Regions from separate parts of the Nonomuraea sp. NPDC046570 genome, predicted to be linked through region 2. Evidence: predicted binding sites of a transcription regulator. Region 2 holds the regulator's gene; the other holds the start of a gene.
The links. Region 2 encodes HrcA, which represses chaperone genes, less so after heat shock. Its sites were predicted from a motif close to TTGGCACTCTCNNNNNGAGAGTGCCAA; they were not measured.

Region 1 (10,929 bases), on a different contig from region 2:
GGCCACGACGGCCTGCCGTATCTCGCCCGGGGCGACCGTGGCGGCTTCGACCGGGTCAGGGTGTCGGGCATGCGGGTGGGCGACTGGCTCGGCGGCATCGACGCCCGGCCCGGCCGGGTCGTGGCGGTGGGCAGCCGGGACGGCCACGGGCTGATCGTCACCGGGCAGGGCTCCTGGAGCGCGGTCAAGACCGAGCAGAAGGGCACCCTCTATTCGGTGTCGGGCCCGTTCGCGGTCGGCGACACCGGCAAGGCCCCGCTGATCATGCGTCACACCGAGGGCGCCTGGAAGGCGATGCCGCTGCCCGACGTGCCCGGCGGCTACCTGCGCGACGTGCACGCCGAGGGCGCCAAGCGGGCCCTGGCCGTGGGCGGCGTCTTCCGCGGCGCCGGCAAGATCGAGCCGCTGGCCCTGTCCTGGAACGGCAAGAAGTGGACGAAGGTCAAACTCCCCTCCACCAAGGCCAGGCTGTACGGCGTGGCGGGCGACGGCAAGGGCCGCTTCTGGGTCACCGGCTACGACCCCGACCGCCCGGCCCAGGCGTTCCTGCTGCGCGCCGAGAAGGACCGCTGGCAGATCATCAGGGGCGGCCCGGCCAAGGGCAAGGCCGCGGTGCGCCTGCAGTCGGTCGCCTACCTCCCGGGCAAGGGCACGATCTGGGCGGTCGGGCACGCCCTCGACGCGGCCGACCGCTACACCGACGTGGTGGAGACGTTCAGCCCGAAGGGCTCCAACCCCTCCTAGATCACCGCGCCGTCGTCCCAGCCCGAGTCGTTGGGCGGGCCGTCCCCCATGCGCACCACCAGCGCCACGAAGCCGCCGATGAACGCCGCCACCGCGGTGAACAGCGCCCAGCCCTGCATCTCCCAGTTGGCCATCGCGGCGACCAGCAGGTAGGCGGGACCCCCGAACAGCGCCACCCAGGCCAGCTTGGTCGTCAGGTCGACCTTGGGCAGCGGCGGGGGAGTGGGAGGCACGAAGTGACCCTCGTCGTCCTCCTCCTCGCCGTCGTGCCGGTCCTCCTCGGGCGAGTCGCCCAGATCGGCCGGCGGGTCGTCGAGGTCGGTGAACTCGGGTGGGCGCACCACTCGCCGCGTCGGCTCGACCGGGACGTTCTCGCTGTCGGGCCACGGCTGATCGGCCGAGTCGCGCTCGGCTGTGTCGTTGAAGGACGCGACGATCTGCCGCCAGACCTCGTCCTCATCGCTCTGGGGTGTCACCTAGCTGGGCCTACTCATCGGCCACTCACTTTCTCCGCGTGGATCGCGCGTTCCCCCGGGGATGCGATCAGTCCCTCTGCAAGGGTACCGAGGCATGTGTCCGGATGAAGTCGAGGCTCCCGGCAAAGATCCTGTCGGCATCGTTGTCCAGGGTCGCCACATGGTAGCTGTCGTGCAGTTCCTCGATGGTGACTCCGGGGATCCGCCGGCGCAGGATCGCCACGCTGGCCGGCTTCACCACGTGGTCCTCGGGGCTGTGGTACACCAGCAGCGGCTGGGTGACCTTGCCCAGGTCGGCCTGCACCAGGGACCACAGCCGGGGTAACGTCGCCGCCGCCCTCACCGGGGTGCGCGTGTAGCCGACTTCGACGGCGCCCTCCTTCTTGATGTCCCCGGCCACCCCCGGCATGGACGGGACGAACCACTTCAGCACCGGGGCCAGCGCCAGCAGCGGCACGTCGCTGGTGATCGACGGGTTGACCAGCACCACCCCCTTGACGGCGGCGCCGTGCACCTCGGCCAGCCGGAGCGCCAGGCAGGCGCCGAGCGACAGCCCCGCCACGAACACCTCGGCGCACCGGCCCTGGAGCACCGCGAACGCCTTCTCCAGTTCGGCGTACCAGTCCTGCCAGCGGGTTCTGCTCATCTCCTGCCAGGTCGTGCCGTGACCGGGCAGCCGGGGGAGTGAGACGCTGGCGCCGTTCCGGGCCAGGAACTCTCCCCAGGGGCGCAGAGACTGCGGCGTGCCGGTGAATCCATGGCACAGCAACACGCCGATCTGACCGGCCTCATGGTGGTAGGGCTCCGCACCTCGCATGAGCGGCATAACAGCTCCTCAGTGGGCAATCTTCCCTAATTTGCCCGATCGTCGCACGATCTGAGGTGGTTGTGCGAGAGCTGATGTAGGAGGTTTGGTCCGCAAGGTGGGAAGATGACCCTGCTTGTCGTCCGAGCCGGAGAAGGGGTGGCCGCGTGTTCTACTGGGTGGTGAAGGCGATCTTGTGGCCGTTCCTCCATCTGGTGTTCCGCCCGTGGACCGAGGGCGCCGACAACGTGCCCAGGCAGGGGCCGGTGATCCTGGCGGGCAACCACCTGTCGTTCGCCGACCACTTCTTCGGCGCGCTGCCCCTGCCACGCAAGGTCATCTCGCTCGGCAAGTCCGACTACTTCACCGGCAGAGGAGTCAAGGGCCTGCTCAGCCGGGCGTTCTTCAGCGGTGTCGGCACCGTTCCCATCGACCGCTCCGGCGGCAAGGCCAGCGAGGCTGCCCTGCGCACCGGGCTGCGGGTGCTGGGCGAGGGCAACGTGCTCGGCATCTACCCCGAGGGCACCCGCTCGCCCGACGGCCGGCTCTACAAGGGCAAGACCGGCGTGGCCAGGCTGGCCCTGATGTCGCGGGCTCCGGTCATCCCGTGGGCCATGGTCAACACCTACGAGATGATGCCGCCGGGGCGCCTGCTGCCCAAGCTGGGCATCCGCCCCGGCGTCAGGTTCGGCAAGCCGCTCGACTTCTCCCGCTACTACGGCATGGAGGAGGACCGGCTGGTGCTGCGCGCGGTCACCGACGAGATCATGTACGCGCTGATGGAACTGTCCGACCAGGAGTACGTGGACAAGTACGCCGCCAGCGCCAAGGTCGAACTGGAGCGCGCCGCCCGTACCGCCCGCGCCGCCGCGGACTAGGGCTTGCTCTTGCCCGCGGCGACGGCCTTGCGCGAGTCGGCGAGGTAGGCGGCCACGTACGGGTGCGCCGGGTAGAGCTCGCGCACCTTGCGGAACTTGGGCAGCGCGGCCCGGTGGCGGTCGGCGAAGAAGTCGTTCAGCGCCGAGTCGTAGAGCCGGGTGGTCTCCGAGCGCACCGGCTTGACCCGCGCCGCCGCCAGCCGCTTCCTGATCACGCTCACCGGCAGGATGAGGCTGGTGTTCTCGGCCAGCCCGCCGACCGAGTCGTCGACGTACTTGGCGATCACCGTGCCGATGACCTTGCCCTCGGCGTTGAGGACCGGGCCGCCGGAGTTGCCCTTGTAGGACGGGGTCTGCGCCTGGATCATCGGCACCCCGGCCACGGTCGTCCGCCTGGCGTTGAAGGCCCCCTCGGTGAGCGACGGGTACAGCTTCGAGCGGTCGTCGAAGTTCGGGTTGCCGGTGACCAGCCCCGGGAAGCCGTTGATGTAGAGCACGTCGCCCACCCGGACGTCCACGTCCTGGCCCAGCGAGAGCGTCGGCAGGTTTCTGGCGCCCTTCAGCCGCAGCAGCGCGAAGTCCTCGCCCGGGTAGTCGCTGCCCTTCGCGACCAGGCTGATCGGCGTGTAGGTGATCTTCTGCTTGCCGCCCGGCGGCACGCTCAGCACGCTGAAGGACCGCTTGACGCCCTTGAGGCGTACCGTGCGGGCGTTGAACGCGGTGAACAGCCTGGTGGCCAGCCCGACCAGCTCGTCGTCCGGCTGGACCCGGGTCCTGATCGACTTCAGGAAGGCCGCCACGTCCGCCTCGTTGACCTTGGGCAGCACGGTGGCCGCCATCTCCGCGCGCAGCGTGGCCTTCGGCGTGGCCACGCAGTGCGAGCCGGTCACCATGTAGCCGTCGGGGGTGATCCACCACCCCGTGCACACCCCGCCGCCGAAGCCGGGCAGGACCCGGTCGGGACCCGCCGGGGCGAGGTAGCGGCCCACGTTCGCCGACGCCGTCCGCAGCACCCACTTGAGCCGGCTGCGCCGGTCGGCCGGGATGCGCCCGGCCTTGGCGTGCGCCTCGGCCTTGGCCGCCAGCGCCTTGAACGCCTTGGTCGTGCCCGGCGACGGCACGACCACCTTCGCCTCGTACGCCAGCAGGATCAGCCGCACCGCCGGGTCCGTCCTGGCCGCCAGCCGGGTGCCGATCGCCACATCCTTCGGCGCCTCGGCCACCGCGCCAGTCTGGGCCGCCGCGAGGGTGGCCAGGGCCAGCCCGGCGGCAGTGAGCGCCCGTTTCGCAGATCCGTACACAGGTTCCACCCCCTTTGTCGTCTGACCGGGAGTGTGCGCCGGGGTGCCGGCGGGCGGCTTGCACGCCGCTTGTCGCGCGCCTCAGGACAGGTGCGAGCGGACCTGCCGGATGTGCTCGGGAGTGGTACGGCAGCAGCCGCCGATCATCGAGGCGCCCATGGCCTGCCACTCCTTGGCCGCCTGGCCGTACTCCACGGGGTCGGTGAGGCCCACCCAGCGCCGCCGCTTGGCGTCCCAGGTCTCGCCCGAGTTGGGGTAGAGCACGATCGGGTTGGAGGTCAGCTGGGTGATGAGGGCGGGGATGAAACGCGGGGCGGTGCAGTTGACGCCGACCGCGACCACCTGCGGGTCGGCCGCGAACAGGGCGGCGGCCTCGGCCAGCGGGGTGCCGTCGTTGAGGTGGTGGGTGTCGCGGCAGGAGAAGCTCACCCACGCCTTGACCTCGGGCGTCTCGGCGAGCAGCCGGGCCAGGGCACGCGCCTCGGGCAGGGACGGGATGGTCTCGCAGGCCATCATGTCCGCGCCCGCGGCGGCGAGGATCTCCCAGCGCGGCCGGTGCCAGGCCACCAGGCTCTCCTCGCCCAGGTCGTAGTCGCCGGTGTACTCCGAGCCGTCGGCCAGGAAGGCCCCGTAGGGGCCGACCGAGGCGGCGACCAGCCCGCCGCCCGCCTCGTCGCGCGCCTGCGCGGCCAGTTCCACCGACAGGCGGATCAGCCGCTCGGCCTCGGCGGGGGACATCCCCCGCCGGGCGAACCCGGGCAGCGACGCCTGGTAGCTCGCGGTCGTGGCGACGTCCGCCCCGGCGGCGAAGTAGTCCGCATGCACTCTCCTGATCAGCGCTGGATCTTCGAGCAGCAGGCGCGCCGACCACAGCTCGTCGGCCAGGTCGGCGCCGAGAGCTTCCAGATGAGTGGCAAGTCCCCCATCAAGCACAAATGAACTCACTTACCCACTTTATGCGCTTTCCTCCCTCCCCTTGTCAGGTGCGCTTCCAGAACGGCCGCTTCCGCCCGCCTCCGGTGAGGCTCTCCAGCGCCTCGACGGCACGCTGCCACAGCGCGTCCGCGTCGGCGCCCGGCCGGTCGGCCGTCTCCAGTTCCCTGGCCAGCGCCGCCAGCTCGGGATGGCCCCCCAGGTAGGTGGCCAGCGCCGCGAGGCGGCTGCCCAGATCGGCGAGGAACTGCGGACGCTCGTCCGGCTTCACCGTCCTGAGCCGCTCCAGCTCGGTCAGCAGTTGCGGCCTGACCGTGTCGATGCCGGGCGGCGCGGCGGCCTCCCGCGGGTACGGCTTGGGCGGCGCCGCCTTGGCGAACATCCGTCCGCGCGGCGCGGCTCCGCCCGGCATCGGACTCGGCGCCCCGGGGGGCGCGGCCATCGCGGTGAACGCCACCCCCATGGGCGCCATCGCCGACGCCGGCATCTCCCAGCCGCTCGGCGGCTCGACCGGCTGGATCACCCGGTGCTCGGGAGCGCCCCCGGCGACCTGGCGGGTGTCGACCGCCACATAAGCGGTGAAGCGGCACAGCACGCCGTACGTCAGCGACGTCCGCACGATCGACTCCTCCAGCCCGTGCTCGCCCATCGCGTAGCGGTCCTCCAGCTCGCGCAGGTGCGCCCGCGCCCAGACGGCCCGCAGGGCGGGTCCGGCGGTCACCGCGCCGGTCACCGTCTCCGTCCAGGGCTCACCGGCCGCCACGCCGCGCACGGTCAGCGACGAGCCGCTCCGGCAGCGGCCCGACACCGTCAGCGGCACGCCCGGGAAGATCGAGCCCAGGTGGGTGACCGTACCCGGCTCCAGGTCGAGGCCCTCCAGGGTCAGGTCCGTGACCAGCGGGGCGCCGATCCTGCGGTGGATCTGCTCCATCGCCGCGTCCAGCCGCTCCTCCGACTCCACCAGCTCGCAGCGGCCCGCGCCGAGCCCGGCCAGGCGGCCGAGGAAGGCGGCGTTCACCGCCCGGTCGATGCCGACCACGTGCACCCGCATCGCCGACAGCGCGCCGCCCGCCTGCTCCAGGATCTGGTCCTCGTTCCCGACCTGACCGTCGGTCACCAGCACCACGATCCGGTCCCGTCCCGGCTCGCCCAGCAGCGCCACCGCCTGGCGCAGCGGCTCCAGCAGCTCCGTGCCGCCGCGCGCGTCCACCCGCGCCAGGTGCTCGACCGCCCGGAAGCGGTTGCGGTCGGTGGCCTCCCGCATCCCGTCGAAGGCGCTCTCCACCACCGAGTCGAACGCCAGCACCGCGAACCGGTCGGCCGAGGTCAGCGTGTCCACGATCCTGGCCGCCGCGCGCCTGGCGGCGACCATCTTCCAGCCGCCCATGCTGCCCGAGCGGTCCAGCACCAGGACCACGTCGCGCGGCACCCGGGTGGCCTCGACCGGCGGCGGCACCACGGTGAGCGCGAAGGTGCCCTCGCCGTCGAGCAGCAGCGACGTCGAGGCGTCGAAGGCCAGCCTGAGGATGAAGTCACGGTCCAGCCGCTCGCCCGGCTCCAGCGCGACCGTCGTGCCCGCCTGCCGTACCAGGTGCAGGCTGGAGGCCAGCTCGCGCAGTTCCAGGCCGGCCGGGTCCACGTCGACCGTCAGCGACAGGCGGACCGGGTTCGGGAAGCCGGGCAGCAGGACGGGCGGGGTGATCCGGGAGGCGTCCGGCACCGCGCCGGTGTCCGGGACCACGCCGTCGCCCGCCGACGGGCCGTCCAGCGGGTCGCCAGGGATGTAGCGGGGGGCGACGACCAGCGGGAAGCGGAAGGTCGCCGCGCCGTCCTCGTACGGCAGGGGCTGGCTGAGCGTCAGCCGTACCGTCACCCGCTCGCCCGGCAGGATGTTGCCGACGCGGATGGCGAACACGTCGGGCCGGTCCTCCTCGGCGATCGCCGCCCGCCGGCCCTCGCTCAGCGCCCGGTCGTAGTCGGCCCTGGCCTGGCCGCGCTCCTTGAGCACCCCCTCGATCACCCGGTCGTCCGCCTCCATCACGAACCCGGTCACGGCCGCCCTGTCCGGCAGCGGGAAGACGTACGTCGCCTCCAGGGCCACGTCGAACGGGTTGCGGAAGCCCTGCGCCACCCGGACGCCGGCCATCAGCCCGGACAGGTCCGCGGCCACGTCCAGGCTCTCCAGCGGCAGGTTGCCGCGCGCGGTCTCCAGCGCGCCGAACCCCGCCTCCGGCGTCGGCAGGCACCGCTCGGGCGCGAGCGTGGTGATCGGGACGGTCATGTCGGGCTCCCTTCGTGGCGGAGGCGGCGCTCTTCGAGCACCGCCAGAAGCGGTCCCGCGGCGGCGCGGACGGCCTCGATGTCCTCTTCGGTGGGCGTACGGCCGGCGCCGTCGACGAGCAACGCGACCCCCGGCGCCAACCTCACTCCGTGCAGCAGCCCCGCCCCCACCTGCGCGGCCACCCCACTCCCGGCGTCTCCTTGCCCCGGACCCGGACCCGGACCCGGACCCGGACCCGGCTCAGGGCTCGGATGGGCCCAGAACCGCTCCCGGCTCTTCTCAGGCGCGGTGCCTGGGGGCGGTGTGGGCGGTGGGGCGGGCTCGCCCGTCTGTCCCGGGAGTGCCGGAGTCGCGGGGAGCTGGGCGGTCTCTTCGAGTGTGGTGTCGGTGGCGCCGGTCAGGCGGGTCTGGATGTCGGCCAGGGAGTGGCCCCCGGCCTGCAGGCGCTTGACGGCGACCAGTTGCAGGAGGTGCCGTCGGCCGTAGCGGGCCACCCGGCCGCGCCTGGTCAAGGGGGGATCGACCAGGCCGATCGTCGTATACCACCTGATCTGGCGTTCGCCGGGCACTTCACGCACCCGGCCGTTGACCTGCTGGGCGTCCGCGCGCAGCGCGCCTGCCGCTCGCTCGGCCAGCTCGGCGATCGTCCAGGTCTCCTCCATACCCCCACAATGACACTGTCATTGTTACAGTGTCAACCAGGGAAGAATCGGCCCGGCCGAAGTGTTCTTCCAGGTGCAAGCCGATTGCCGAACGACGGGGAGGAAGACAACATGGCTCCGATCACCGGTCCGCTGCGGGGCGAGGCGAAGAAGGTCGTCGCGGAGGCCCTCCAGGGTGCCCTGGTCGATCTCATCGATCTCTCGCTGGTGGCCAAGCAGGCGCACTGGAACGTCATCGGTCACCAGTTCCGCCCGATCCACCTCCAGCTCGACGAGCTGGTGGCCATCGCCCGCGAGCACGCCGACGCCATCGCCGAGCGCGCGGTGGCCCTGGGCATCAACCCCGACGGCCGCTCCGCCACCGTCGCCAGGACCACCTCGGTCCAGCAGCCCGAGGCGGGGTGGATCGAGGACGGCAAGGTGGTCGCGACCCTGACCGACATCCTGGAGGGCGTCGCCGCCAGGCTCCGCGCGCGGATCGCCGCCACCGACGAGCCGGACCCCGTCAGCCAGGACCTGCTCATCGCGGTCGCCCAGGACATCGACAAGCAGCACTGGATGTTCCAGGCACAGCGCTGACCCTGAACGGCGCCACTCAGCCGGGCCCGGGCTCCCCGAACACGGGGGACCCGGGCTTTCCCCTGCCCGGCCCGCGACTCCCGGCAGACCCGGGACGGGGATTCTCCTGTTCCCGGATGGGCAGGGTTCGCGTGTGGTTTGGGTATGGGAACCCCTTCATTCATGTCGTTTCGATCGACTGAGGTCCCCGCCCGGCCTAGCGTGGCAGCGACAGGAGGCTCGAACATGTTGCGCAGGACTCTCCTCTGCACGGGGGCGGCGGCGATCACGGCGGTCTTCACGGGCTCGCTCTGGCACGGGGCGGCCGAGGTCCGCCCGGGCCCCGGCCGGTACGGCCCGCTCAAGGTCCCCGACACGAACGGCCTGGCCCTGCCCGACGGGTTCACCAGCAGGCTCATAGCCCGCACCGGCCACAAGGTCGGCGGCCTGACCTGGCACGCCGCCCCCGACGGCGGCGCCTGCTTCCCCGACGGCGAAGGCTGGATCTACGTCTCCAACTGCGAGGTCCCGCTGCTCGGCGGCGCCTCGGCGGTGCGCTTCGGCAAGGACGGCTCGATCCGGGACGCCTACCGGATCCTGTCGGGCGCGAACCTCAACTGCGCGGGCGGCGCGACCCCGTGGCGGACCTGGCTGTCGTGCGAGGAGATCGCCCGCGGCCGGATCTTCGAGTGCGACCCGTACGGCGAACGCTCCGCCCGCCCCCGCCTGGCCATGGGCCGCTTCAAGCACGAGGCGGCCGCCTGCGACCCCGACCGCGAGGTCGTCTACCTGACCGAGGACGAGCCCGACGGCTGCTTCTACCGGTTCAGGCCCGGCGACTGGGGCGACCTGACCGAGGGCACCCTGGAGGTGATGTGCGGCGCGGGCGAGCGGGTGATCTGGAAGCCGGTGCCGTCCCCGGCCGCGCTGCCGCGTCCGACCAGGCACCAGGTGAAGGAGGCCAGGCACTTCGACGGCGGCGAGGGCTGCTACTACGCCGACGGCGTCTGCTACTTCACCACCAAGGGCGACAACCGGGTGTGGGCCTACGACGCGGCCTCCGCCACGCTGGGCGTGGCCTACGACGCGGACTCGCCGCTGACCGGCGTCGACAACATCACCGGCGCCCCTACGGGCGACCTGTACGTCGCCGAGGACGGCGGCAACATGGAGATCAACCTCATCGCCCCCGACCGGTCGGTCTCACCGTTCCTGCGCCTGGACGGCCACGGCCGGTCGGAGATCACCGGCCCCGCCTTCTCCCCGGACGGGAAGCGCCTCTACTTCTCCTCCCAGCGCGGCCGCTCGGGCAAGCCGACCGACGGGCACACCTTCGAGGTGACGGGCCCGTTCCGGAACCTGGTGCCGCCCCAGCGCGCCTGAGCCGCTAAAGGTCGCGCGCCCAGACCTGCTCGACCACGTCCACGCCGTTCTCCACGGCCTTCTCCTCCGATTCCAGGACGAACCCGGCCCCCTGGTAGATCCGCCTGGCGCTGACCAGCGAGTCGCGCGTCCACAGCATGATCCGCCGGTACCCCTCGGCCCTGGCGTGCCGCAGGCACTCCTCCACGAGCCTGCGCCCGAGGCCGAGCCCTCTGGCCGACGGCTCGACGAGCAGCATCCGCAATTGGGCGGTCCGCTCGTCCTTGCGCACGCAGAAGACGCACCCGGCGCGCTCGCCGCCGACCTCGGCGATCCACCCGGTGTCGGCGCGCGGGTCGAGGTTCGCCACGATCCCGGAGACGAGCCGCTCGAAGTCCAGCCCCCAGCCCTGCTCGCGCGCGTAGAGCTCACCATGCCGCTGCACGACCCACCCGAGGTCTCCCGCCCGCGGCGACCTGATGACATACGGCTCCCGCTCCCCGGCGCCAGGGTCGAGCACCTGCCGGATCGCCGCCATGCCCGCCACCAGCCGCCGCTGCCCGTCCTCGCCCAGCGCGCCCAGCATCGAGCCGATCTCCTCGGCGGAGCGCGCGTCCAGCCCGGCGAAGGCGGTGGCGCCGGCGTCGGTCATCGAGACGACCTGCTTGCGCGCGTCGGCCGCCGACCGCTCCCGGCTGAGGTGCCCTTCGCCTTCGAGGCGGGACAGAATCCGGCTGAGGTAGCCCGCGTCGAGGTCGAGCAGCGCGCGCAGCTCACCGGTCGCCATGGAGCCGCCCTGCGCGAGCTCGAACAGCACCCGCACCTCGGCCAGGGAATAGGGCGAGTCGAGCATGCCCGCCTGAAGCACGCCGATCAGCTTGGTGTAGAAGCGGTTGAAGGCTCGGACCTCCAAAACCCTTGCTTCCAGC
Region 2 (10,929 bases):
CCCCCTCGGAGACGCCGTCGGACGCCGGTGTCCCCTGCCCGATCGAGCAGTGCCCGCCGGAGGACTCCGCGCCCGCCCCCACGCCCACCGAGGCGCCCAGCCCGCTCAGCAGCGGCTGAGGACTACCAGCGCCCCGTGCGCGCGTTGAGCACGGCAGCCGCCGCGACCCCCGCCGTGGAGGTCCGCAACACGGTCGGTCCCAGCAGCGACGGTACGGCTCCCGCCGCCGTGAACGCGGCGATCTCCTCCTCCGCGATACCCCCTTCGGGCCCCACGACGAGCACGATGTCACCGCTCACCGGCAGCTCGGCCGCCGACAGCGCCCCCTCGGCCTCCTCGTGCAGCACCAGACCCAGCGCCGCGCTCTCCAGCAGCTTGGCCACCTGACCGGTCGAGGCCGGCTCGGCCACCTCGGGCAGGTGGAACCTGCGGGCCTGCTTGCCCGCCTCCCGCGCGGTGGACCGCCAGCGGGCCAGCGCCTTGGCCCCCCGCTCGGCCTTCCACTGGGTGACGCACCTGGCCGCCGCCCAGGGCACGATCACGTCGACCCCGGCCTCGGTCATCATCTCCACGGCCAGCTCGCCCCGGTCGCCCTTGGGCAGCCCCTGGACGACCACCAGCCTGGGCTGGGGCGCAGGCACCTGCCGCCGGGCCAGCACCTCGATCGTGAGCCGATCCTTGCCCGCCTCGCGCACCACGCCCTCGGCCACCGCACCGGCGCCGTCGGTCAGGTCGACGCGCTCGCCGACGCGTATCCGGCGCACGGCGGCCGCGTGCCGCCCCTCAGGCCCGGCCAGGACGATCTCCGCCCCGGCCAGATCGTCGGCCAGGAAGACCGGGACGCTCATCGGCCGTTGAAGGCGTCTCGCAGCCTGGAGAAGAACCCCTGCTGACCGGGGGCGAACTTGCCGGGCGGGCGCTCCTCGCCGCGCAGCACCGAGAGCTGCCGCAGCAGTTCCTCCTGCGCCTGGTCGAGGCGCGAGGGCGTCTCCACGTTGACGTGTATGAGCAGGTCGCCGCGGCCGGTCTCGCTGAGCCGCTGCACGCCCCTGCCGTACATCGTGATGACCTGCCCCGACTGGGTGCCGGGCCGCACGTCGATCTCCTCCGCGCCGTCGAGCGTCTCGACGGTCAGGATCGTGCCCAGGGCCGCGGCCGTCATCGGGATCTGGACGGTGCAGTGCAGGTCGTCTCCGCGCCGCTCGAATATCTCGTGCGGCTTCTCGACGATCTCCAGGAACAGGTCTCCGGGCGGGCCGCCGCCGGGGCCGATCTCGCCTTCACCGGCGAGCTGGATGTGCGTGCCGTCCTCGACGCCCGCGGGGATGCGGACCTTGATGGTACGGCGGGTGCGGACCCTGCCGTCGCCGGAGCACTCCAGGCACGGGTGCCGGATGATCGACCCGAAGCCGCCGCACTGCGGACATGGCCTGGAGGTCATCACCTGACCGAGGAAGGACCTGGTCACCTGGGAGACCTCGCCACGCCCCTGGCACATGTCGCAGGTGTCGGGGTGGGTGCCGGCCGCGGCGCCGGAGCCGGTGCAGACCTCGCACAGCACGGCCGTGTCGACGGACAGCTCGCGGGTGGTGCCGAAGGCCGACTCGCTCAGGTCGAGCTCCACCCTGATGGTGGCGTTGCGCCCGCGGCGGGCTCGCGAGCGGGGCCCGCGCGACGCGCCGGAGCTGCCGAAGAAGGCGTCCATGATGTCGCTGAAGGGGAAGCCGGCACCGAAGCCGCCCGCACCCGCGCCGGCGCCGGCTCCGCCGAAGGGGTCGCCGCCCAGGTCGTACATCTGCCGCTTGCTGGGATCGGACAGGACCTCGTAGGCCTGGGTGATCTCCTTGAAGCGCTCCTGGGTCTCAGGGTCGGGGTTCACGTCGGGGTGCAGCTCGCGGGCCAGTCGGCGATAGGCCTTCTTGATCTCGTCCTGACTGGCGTCACGGCGCACCCCGAGGGTGCCGTAATAGTCGCTGTTTGCCACTTATCGCCCTCTTATGAAGCAGCCAGGATCTGGCTGACGTAGCGTGCCACGGCGCGCACCGCGCCCATCGTCACCGGGTAATCCATCCGCGTCGGTCCAAGCACGCCCAGCCGGGCCAGTTGCTTGTCGCCAGAACCGTATCCGGTCGCGACGATGGATGTGCCACGGAGTCCGGTGTAGGGGTTCTCGGACCCGATCCGGACGGTGAGCGCGGAGGGCGTGCCGGATGTCTCACCGAGCAGGCGCATCAGCACGACCTGCTCCTCCAGCGCTTCGAGCACGTCGCGCAGGCCCGTGGTGAAGTCGGCGCCCGCGAGATTGGCCGCACCGGCGAAGACGATCTTCTCGTCGTGCCGGTCGACCAGCGTTTCCAGCAGCACCGACAGGATCGTGGCCGCGACCGGCCGGTCCTCGACGGGCAGCCGCTCGGGCAGGTCCACGACCATCTCGGGGACACTGCTCAGGCCGCACCCGTCCAGGCAGGAGTTGAGCATGGCGCGCAGGTGCGCCACGCGGGAGTCCTCGATCACCTCGGGCAGCTCGACGACCCGCTGCTCGACCCGCCCGGTGTTCGTGATCAGCACGAACATCAGGCGCCGGTCGCTCAGCGGCACCAGCTCCACGTGACGCACCGTGGAGTGGGTCAGCGCCGGGTACTGCACGACGGCCACCTGCCGGGTGAGCTGCGCGAGCAGCCGTACCGTGCGCATGACCACGTCGTCCAGGTCGACGGCGCCGGCCAGGAAGGTCTCGATGGCCCGGCGTTCGGCCGACGACAGCGGTTTGACCTGCGAAAGCCTGTCGACGAAGAGCCGGTAGCCCTTGTCCGTCGGCACCCGGCCCGCACTGGTGTGCGGCTGGGTGATGTAGCCCTGCTCCTCCAGCGCGGCCATGTCGTTCCTGACCGTCGCGGGGGAGACGTTGAGGCTGTGGCGCTCGGCGAGCGCCTTGGAGCCCACGGGCTCGTTGGTGGACACGTAGTCCTCGACAATGGCGCGCAGCACTGCAAGCTTCCTGTCGTCGAGCACGTGCTCACCTCCCTGCCTCTACCTTGAGGAAACGACAGCCCTAGCACTCTGTGTTCCCGAGTGCCAAGTGTACGGCTCCCGCCCACAAGGTGCGATAACACCGGCAAGCGTCCTGCTACCGAAGCGCAACCCGAAGATCGACACTATCTGTCATGACATATCCATACCCAGGCCCGTACGGCCCGCCGCCGGTGTTCACGCCCCAGCCTCAGGTCCGTCCGAACGTCGGGTGGATCGTCCTCGCCTGGACGCTGGCCTTCGTGATCAGCGCCTGCACCGTCGTGTTCGGGCTGTTCTCCCTGATGACGACCGTGATCGGCGGCCTGGTCGGCCCCCCGCCGGCCGTCACCTTCAGCGGCGGCCAGAGCGTCACCGTGGAACTGGACCCGGCCGAGCGGCCCGGCTTCTACCGCGACATGCTCACGCCCTTCGACACCGAGCAGACCTGTTCGGTGGCCGGGGGGACGACGGACGACGCCGTGAAGGGGCCGATGGCCTACGGGGAGGGCCTGATGTGGGAGCGGATTCTGGAGATCAAGGTTCCGGCAGCGGGCGAGTACCAGGTGACGTGCGCCGTCACCGCCGGGGAGGCGACCCGGTTCTCGGTGGCGATGGCCACCGCGACGCCCGACCGGACGCTGCCCTACCTGCTGATCTTCGGGGTTCCGGGGGTCTGTGTGGCGGGGGCCACGACCGCGACCGTACTGATCGCGCGCAGGCGGGCCGCGCATCGCAGGGAACTGGGCATCGGCTCGCCGAGGTGATCTGTCCAATTACTCCTTCACGGCCTCACAATTCTGGACATGAGCGACGATTCCTACCCTCCGCCTGAGGACGCCACCCGGCGCGTCTCACGGGACGACCTCCCGCCGCACGGCCAGCCTCCCCCCTGGGCGGCTCAGCCGCACCACCAGCCGCCCTACAGCCAGCCGCCGCCCTACGGCCAGCCCCCATCGGAGGGCCAGCCTCCGCCGCCTTATGGCCAGCCGCCCTACGGGCAGGCTCCTCCTGGCGGCCCGCCGCCGCCCCACGGTCCTTACGGCGCCCAGCAGCACTACGGCGCGCCCGGTCCCTACGGTGCGCCGCAGTTCTCCGCGCCCGTGGACGGGCGGCAGGTCAGGCCGCGCGCGTGGTGGATCGCGGTCGGCTGGGTGGTCGCGGTGATCTGTGTGGCCGTGGGCGTCGTGGGGTTCGTCAACGGTGTGCTCGGCACCGTCGACGCGGTCGCGCCCGCCAGGACGTTCGCCTCGGGCGAGAGCGTGAGCGTCGTCCTCGACCCGGCCGACAAGCCCGCGCTGTACCTGCAGACCGGCAAGGACGTGCAGTACCGCTGCGAGATCAAGGGCGGCTCCGGCCAGGGCAGGCTGGTGGCCGTACCGGGCTCGCAGACCCTCACCGTCAACGGCAGGTCGTGGTACCTGATCCTGGCCGTGACCATCCCCTCCAAGGGCGAGTACGAGATCGGCTGCACCACCCCGGACGGCGGCGACACCACCTTCGGCGTCGGCCGCGAGGTCGCCTCCACGGTCGGCGGCCTCGTCGGCGGCACCGTCATGCTGGTCGCCCTGCCCGTCGCGGGAGTGATCTTCGCGATCATCGTGACCGTGGTCGTCCTGGTTCGGCGCAACCGCCACCGCAGGCGCCTCGCGATGGGACGGTGATTTGCTACGGTCCCCCATGAGGTGAGCGATGTACGACGGTGACGTGCTTGCGGGCGACTGGCGGCGACCCGGACGGGGGACGATCCCCAAGGTGGCCGCCGAGCCCGACCTGGTCGTGGAGGACGCGGACAGCGGGTTCTGCGGCGCGGTGGTGGCCTGCGACAAGGAGGCCGTCACGCTGGAGGACCGCTTCGGCAAACGGCGGCTGTTCCCACTCGAACCGGCCGCCTTCCTGCTGGAGGGCAAGGTCGTCACCCTGGTACGGCCGGCGCCCGCCGCCCGCGCGCCGCGCCGCAGCGCCTCCGGCTCGATCGCGGTCGAGGGCCTGCGCGCCAAGGTGGCCCGGCAGAGCCGCATCTACGTCGAGGGCGTCCACGACGCGGCCCTGGTGGAGAAGATCTGGGGCCACGACCTGCGCGTCGAGGGCGTCGTGGTGGAGTACCTGGAGGGCGTGGACGACCTGCCCGCGATCGTCGAGGAGTTCGGCCCCGAGCCGGGCCGCCGACTCGGGGTGCTGGTCGACCACCTCGTCCCCGGCTCCAAGGAGAGCCGCATCGCCGAGCGGGTCACCTCGCCGCACGTGCTGGTCGTCGGCCACCCGTACATCGACGTCTGGCAGGCCGTGAAGCCGTCCGTGCTGCGCATCCCCGCCTGGCCCTCGGTGCCGCGGGGGGTGCCGTGGAAGGAGGGCGTGATCGCCGCCCTCGGCTGGCGGATGGAACCGGCCGAAGCCTGGCGGCGCATCCTCGGCTCGGTGTCCACCTACGCCGACCTGGAGCCCGAACTGCTCGGCCGGGTGGAACAGTTGATCGACTTCGCGACGAGTCAGGACGAAGCGGGATAGCCTCGAAAGGTAACCACGCGGCCAGGAGATGCCATGAGCGAGGACCATCCCCAACGTCCCGACGACCCCGCCCGTCCGCAGGAGGGTCCTGGCAGCGGGTCCCAGCCTTCCGGCCCGTACGGCCCCCCACCCGGCGCCCCCTACGGCCAGCCGCCGAGCCAGCCTTATGGCCCGCCTCCTGGACAGCCGTATGGGCAACCTTCCGGACAGCAGCCTTATCCCGGCCAGCCGTACGGCCAGCAGCCCTACGGGCAGCCTGGGCCGCAGGGCTACCCGCCGCCGGGTTACGGCGCGCCGCGGCAGCCGTACGTGCCCGGCACCTATGGGCCGCGGCCCGGCAGTGACGACACCACGATGGCGATGCTCGCCCACCTGCTCGGCGTCGTCACCGGGTTCGTCGGCCCGCTGGTTCTCTACCTGGTCAAGAAGGACGAGGCACCCTATGTCCGCGACCAGGCGGCTCAGGCGCTGAACTTCCAGATCCTCACCTTCATCGCCTACACGGTCTGTTTCGTGCTGGCGTTCGTGCTGATCGGCTTCTTCCTGCTGCCGGTGGTGTGGCTGGTCTCGCTGATCTTCCACATCATCGCCGCGATAGCCGTCAACAAGGGCGAGAACTACCGCTACCCGATCAATGTGAAGTGGGTGGACTGAGACCGGCGTTCAGGTGAGGTCGCGGATCAGGGCGTCGGCCAGCAGGCGCCCGTCCAGCGTCAGGACCATGCGCCCGGCCTTGAACGCCTCGGGCTCCAGCAGCCCCTTGCCGAGGGCCTCGGCGACAGCCGTACGGGCGGAGGGGGCGACGTCCGCGAGGGGGTAGCCGGAGACGAGCCTGAGTTCCAGCATCAGGCGTTCGACCTCGCGGTCCTCCATGGTGAGCACTTCGCGCGCGTGCGCGGGTGAGGTGCCCGCGGCCAGGCGCTGGGCGTAGGCGGCCGGGTGCTTGACGTTCCACCAGCGGGTGCCGCCCACGTGGCTGTGCGCGCCGGGACCGGCCGCCCACCAGTCGCCGCCGGTCCAGTACAGCAGGTTGTGGCGGCAGCGCGCGGCCTCGGAGGTGGCCCAGTTGGACACCTCGTACCAGGCGAAACCGGCCTCGGCCAGCATCGCGTCGGCGATCAGGTAGCGGTCGGCGGCCACGTCGTCGTCGGGCATCGGCAGCTCGCCGCGCCTGATCCTGGCGGCCAGCCTGGTGCCGTCCTCGACGATCAGCGAATACGCCGACACGTGGTCCGGCCCCGCAGCGATCGCCGCCTCCAGCGAGGCCCGCCAGTCGTCGTCGGACTCCCCCGGCGTGCTGTAGATCAGATCCAGGTTGACATGCCCGAACCCGGCCTGCCTGGCTTCCTGTACGGCCTGCGCCGCCCTCCCCGGCGTGTGCCGCCGGTCGAGCACCTGGAGCACGTGCTCGCGGGCGCTCTGCATGCCGAAGCTCACCCGGTTGAAGCCGCCGTCCAGGAGTTCGTCCAGGTATTTCGGGTCGACGGACTCCGGGTTCGCCTCCGTCGTGACCTCGGCGGACGCGGCCAGACCGAACTCTTCGCCGATCGCGCGCAGGATCCTGGCCAGGTCGGCGGCGGGCAGCAGGGTGGGGGTGCCGCCGCCGAAGAACACCGTCTGGACGGGGAGTTCGGCGTCGCCGAGCACGCGGCGCGCCAGCCGTACCTCCGCGATCGCCGTGTCCGCGTAGTCGCGGTGTGAGGCCCCCGGGCCGAGCTCGGCGGCGGTGTAGGTGTTGAAGTCGCAGTAGCCGCAGCGGGTCACGCAGAAGGGCACGTGCACGTAGAAGCCGAAGGGCCGCTCGCCGAGCCCGGCCAGCGCGGCGGCGGCCAGCTCGCCTGAGGCGGGCGCGGGGTCCCCGTCGGGGAGGGTGGAAGGCACCTTTCAAGTCTGCCGCCCGCCGGTGGGTGCCCCGACCATTGACGGGCCGATCTCCCCGGCCTACGATCCGGGTCAACTTACAGGAAAGTTTCCTATAAGTAGCCCCCTGGAGTCGCCCGTGAAGAAGCTCCTCATCCTGGTCGCGTTAGCCCTCGGCCTCTCCGCGATCACGGTCCCCGCTGAAGCCCAGACCGACCACCGCGGATTCAAGCGCGTCGCCTACTTCATCCAGTGGGGCGTCTACGGCCGCAACTACCACGTCAAGGATCTGGACACCAGCGGGGCCGCGGCCAAGCTGACCCACGTCAACTACGCCTTCGGCTTCGTCAGCCCCGAAGGCGACTGCATCTCCTCCGACGCGTGGGCCGACTGGCAGCGCCCCGTACCCGCCGAGCAGAGCATCGACGGCGTCGCCGACCAGCCCGGCCAGGCCCTCAACGGCAACCTCAACCAGCTCCGCAAGCTCAAGGCCAAGTACCCGGACCTCAAGGTGCTGATCTCGCTGGGCGGCTGGTCCGGCTCCAAGTACTTCTCCGACGCCGTGCTCACCCCCGAGTCGCGCTCGCGCCTGGCGCAGTCGTGCGTCGACATGTGGCTGCGCGGCAACCTCCCCGGCACGCCCGAGGGCACCGGCGCGGACGTCTTCGACGGCATCGACCTCGACTGGGAGTGGCCCGGCTCGTCCGGCGCCGACGGCAACATCATCAGGCCCGAGGACAAGCAGAACTTCACCCTCTTCGCCGCCGAACTCCGCTCCCGGATGAATGCGCACAAGCGGGGCTCCCTGATGAGCGCCTACCTGCCCGCCGCCCCGGCCAAGATCAGCGCCGGGTTCGAGGTGCGCAAGGTCTTCAAGCTGCTCGACTACGCCACCATCCAGGGGTATGACCTGCACGGCCCCTGGTCCCCGCTGACCGGCCACAACGGCAACCTGTTCACCGACCGCCGCGATCCCAACCCGGTGCAGTTCAGCGTCGACAAGGCCGTCCGCGAATACCAGTCCCTCGGCGCGCCCGCCCGCAAGATCGTCGTGGGCGTCCCCGCGTACGGGCAGGGCTGGACCGGCGTGACCGGCGGCGGCAACGGCCTGTTCAAGCCGTCCACCGGCCCCGCGGCCGGCAAGTGGGGTCCGGGCACCGAGGACTACAAGGACCTGGTGAACAAGCCCGGCAAGCGGTTCAGGGACCTGCGCACCGGGACGATGTGGCTGTACGACGGTAACGAGTTCTGGTCCTACGACGACCCGGCGACGGTGACCCAGAAGGCGGCGTACATCCGCTTGAAGGGCCTCGGCGGCTACATGATGTGGTCCATCGACCAGGACGACTCCAAGGCCAGCCTCACCACGGCCCTCTACCGAATCCTCCGCTAACCCACACGAGGCCTCGGAAGCCCTACAGGGCCTCCGCAAGCCTCCCTGCGAGCCCTTCCGTCCCCTCCAGGGCCGTCCCCTCCCCGGCGGCCCTGCCCCCGGACGCGTTCCCGGCCCATCCACAGGCCGGGAACGCGTCCGGGCCACAACCCACCGCCGATGCGTCCCCTCCGGGCCGGCGCGCCCGCGTCTGCATTGGTTCCAGCCCCACCCCTCGGGCATCGGGATCGAGGAAAGGCTCTGAGCTCAAGGGATGTCAGGTCCTGAGGACGCGTTCGGCCGCCCGGTCCCATGTGCTCGTGTGGCCGGGGACGGCCAGGATGCGGCGCATCAGCTCTTTGTCTCCGTGGTAGGCCCTGAAGGACTCCGCGACCGTGACGCTCTCAGGCCGGGAGACGATCTCGACGGGGTCTCCCACACCGAGGTGCCCCCGTTCGACCACTCGCAGGTACGCCCCAGGACGCCCGGCCTGGGTGAAGCGCTTGAGCCAGCCGGGCTCGCCGAGCCAGTTACGGAACACCACACAAGGGATGCGCGGCCCGGTCACCTCCAGCAGTGCCGTACCGACACGCCAGCGCTCGCCCAGCATCGCCCCGTTGACGTCGAGACCCGATGTGGTGAGGTTCTCACCGAAGCGACCGTCAGGCAGGTCCCGCCCGAGCTCGCCCTCCCACCAGTCGTAGTCCTCCCGGGCGTACGCGTACACCGCTTGATCGGGAGATCCGTGGTTGGCCATGTCCGCACGCTCATCACCGGCCAGCCCGTTGTCCCGCACCTCGACCCGGCCTGTCACGGCCGACTTGTCGATCGCCGTGCGTTTGAGCTTCCCCGCCCACTCGGCATCGACAGCGGTGCCCACATTCACCGAAATAACGCGCATACCTGCACGTTAGCTGGCCTGTCTGTTCAGCTGCGAACGAGAATCGAACCCGGCGAGCTGTAACAGACTGTCGAGCGCGGCCTGTCGCGTCTCCTCAACCGAGCCCCCACGCTCGCCGAAACAGTCGGCGGCCACATCGAGCACGGCCTCCAGCACGGCCGAATCCGGATACGGAACGTCCACCAGCACCGTGCCGTCCGCGTCGGGCGCCGTCGAGGAGAGGTGCGACCGCAGCAGCCGCCTGGTCTCCTCCGCCATCGCGACCCCCAACATGGCGGCCCTCTCAAAACGCTCCGAGGCCAAGGTCTCCGTCGTCATGCCACCCTCCCTCTCGCACGCACGTTCGATCCAGAAGCTAGCGCACCCCACCGACAGAATCCGGCGATGGCTGCGACCGATGAACAGGGGCGGGCGGGCGCCCGCGGAGGCTTCGGGACTCCTAGGCTCAGGGCGTGACTGAACCGATCATCCGCGTCCGAGGGCTCACCGTCGAGTTCGCCGGGAATCCGGTCCTCACCGGTGTCGACCTGGCCGTCGCTCCAGGCGAGGCCGTCGCCGTCGTGGGCGAGAACGGCACGGGCAAGTCGACGCTCCTACGCTGCCTCGCCGGTCTCCAAACGGCAACCTCGGGAACGGTCGACGTGTTCGGCGCTCCCCCGGCCGACGACCCGCCGTTCTGGCGCCAAGTCGCCCTGGTGGCCGACGAACCCGCCTGGTACCCGGGTCTCACCACCCGCGACCACCTGGACATGATCCAAACCATCCACCCCGGAAAATCCGAGGACTCCCCGGCGCCCTCGTTCACCGGCGCCTCCGGTGGGCACGACGTCGACACCATGCTCGAAGCGTTCGGCCTGCGTGACAGAGGCGACGTGGCGCCCCTTAACCTCTCCACCGGCCAACGCCAGCGCCTCACGCTGGCCTCCGCCTTCCTCAGGCCCAGCCGCCTCCTCCTGCTGGACGAGCCCGAGCGCGGCCTGGACGCCGCCTTCAGACGGCGCCTCCACTCCATGCTGGACGCCTACACCACGGCGGGCGGCACGGTCGTGATGGCCACCCACGACCACACGCTCGCCGCCCCGAGCACCCGCCGCATCACCTTGGACGCCGCCCGATGACCCCCAGCCGTACCCGCCGCGCCCTGGACCGCTACTCCGTCCTGTTCGGCATCGCCATGCTGGCCGCCGTCCTGGGCAACCCGATCTCCTCGGTCCTGTCCTCGCTGGCCGAGGCGGACCCGGCCGCCATGGGCACCGGCATGGCGCTGATCACGCTGGTC

Region 1: ABZ911_RS04570 (DNA starvation/stationary phase protection protein) is a predicted target of HrcA. The motif match lies at 8,090-8,116, and genes of this name have one in related genera.

The regions. Positions count from the first base shown of each region.
Region 1 covers NZ_JBEYZF010000002.1:198,000-208,928, forward strand. Annotated here, with positions in the region: gene ABZ911_RS04530 (hypothetical protein) at 1-744, shown strand, start outside; gene ABZ911_RS04535 (hypothetical protein) at 741-1,220, opposite strand; gene ABZ911_RS04540 (alpha/beta fold hydrolase) at 1,288-2,046, opposite strand; gene ABZ911_RS04545 (lysophospholipid acyltransferase family protein) at 2,193-2,903, shown strand; gene ABZ911_RS04550 (serine protease) at 2,900-4,204, opposite strand; gene mmuM (homocysteine S-methyltransferase) at 4,286-5,149, opposite strand; gene ABZ911_RS04560 (VIT domain-containing protein) at 5,184-7,418, opposite strand; gene ABZ911_RS04565 (MerR family transcriptional regulator) at 7,415-8,080, opposite strand; gene ABZ911_RS04570 (DNA starvation/stationary phase protection protein) at 8,192-8,659, shown strand; gene ABZ911_RS04575 (alkaline phosphatase PhoX) at 8,885-10,021, shown strand; gene ABZ911_RS04580 (helix-turn-helix domain-containing GNAT family N-acetyltransferase) at 10,026-10,913, opposite strand.
Region 2 covers NZ_JBEYZF010000006.1:280,688-291,616, reverse strand. Annotated here, with positions in the region: gene ABZ911_RS13185 (hypothetical protein) at 1-119, shown strand, start outside; gene ABZ911_RS13180 (16S rRNA (uracil(1498)-N(3))-methyltransferase) at 123-848, opposite strand; gene dnaJ (molecular chaperone DnaJ) at 845-1,984, opposite strand; gene hrcA (heat-inducible transcriptional repressor HrcA) at 1,996-3,012, opposite strand; gene ABZ911_RS13165 (hypothetical protein) at 3,165-3,776, shown strand; gene ABZ911_RS13160 (hypothetical protein) at 3,816-4,673, shown strand; gene ABZ911_RS13155 (DUF3097 domain-containing protein) at 4,702-5,517, shown strand; gene ABZ911_RS13150 (DUF4870 domain-containing protein) at 5,551-6,171, shown strand; gene hemW (radical SAM family heme chaperone HemW) at 6,181-7,398, opposite strand; gene ABZ911_RS13140 (glycoside hydrolase family 18 protein) at 7,517-8,770, shown strand; gene ABZ911_RS13135 (MOSC domain-containing protein) at 9,027-9,650, opposite strand; gene ABZ911_RS13130 (hypothetical protein) at 9,660-9,968, opposite strand; gene ABZ911_RS13125 (ABC transporter ATP-binding protein) at 10,103-10,768, shown strand; gene ABZ911_RS13120 (DUF6297 family protein) at 10,765-10,929, shown strand, end outside.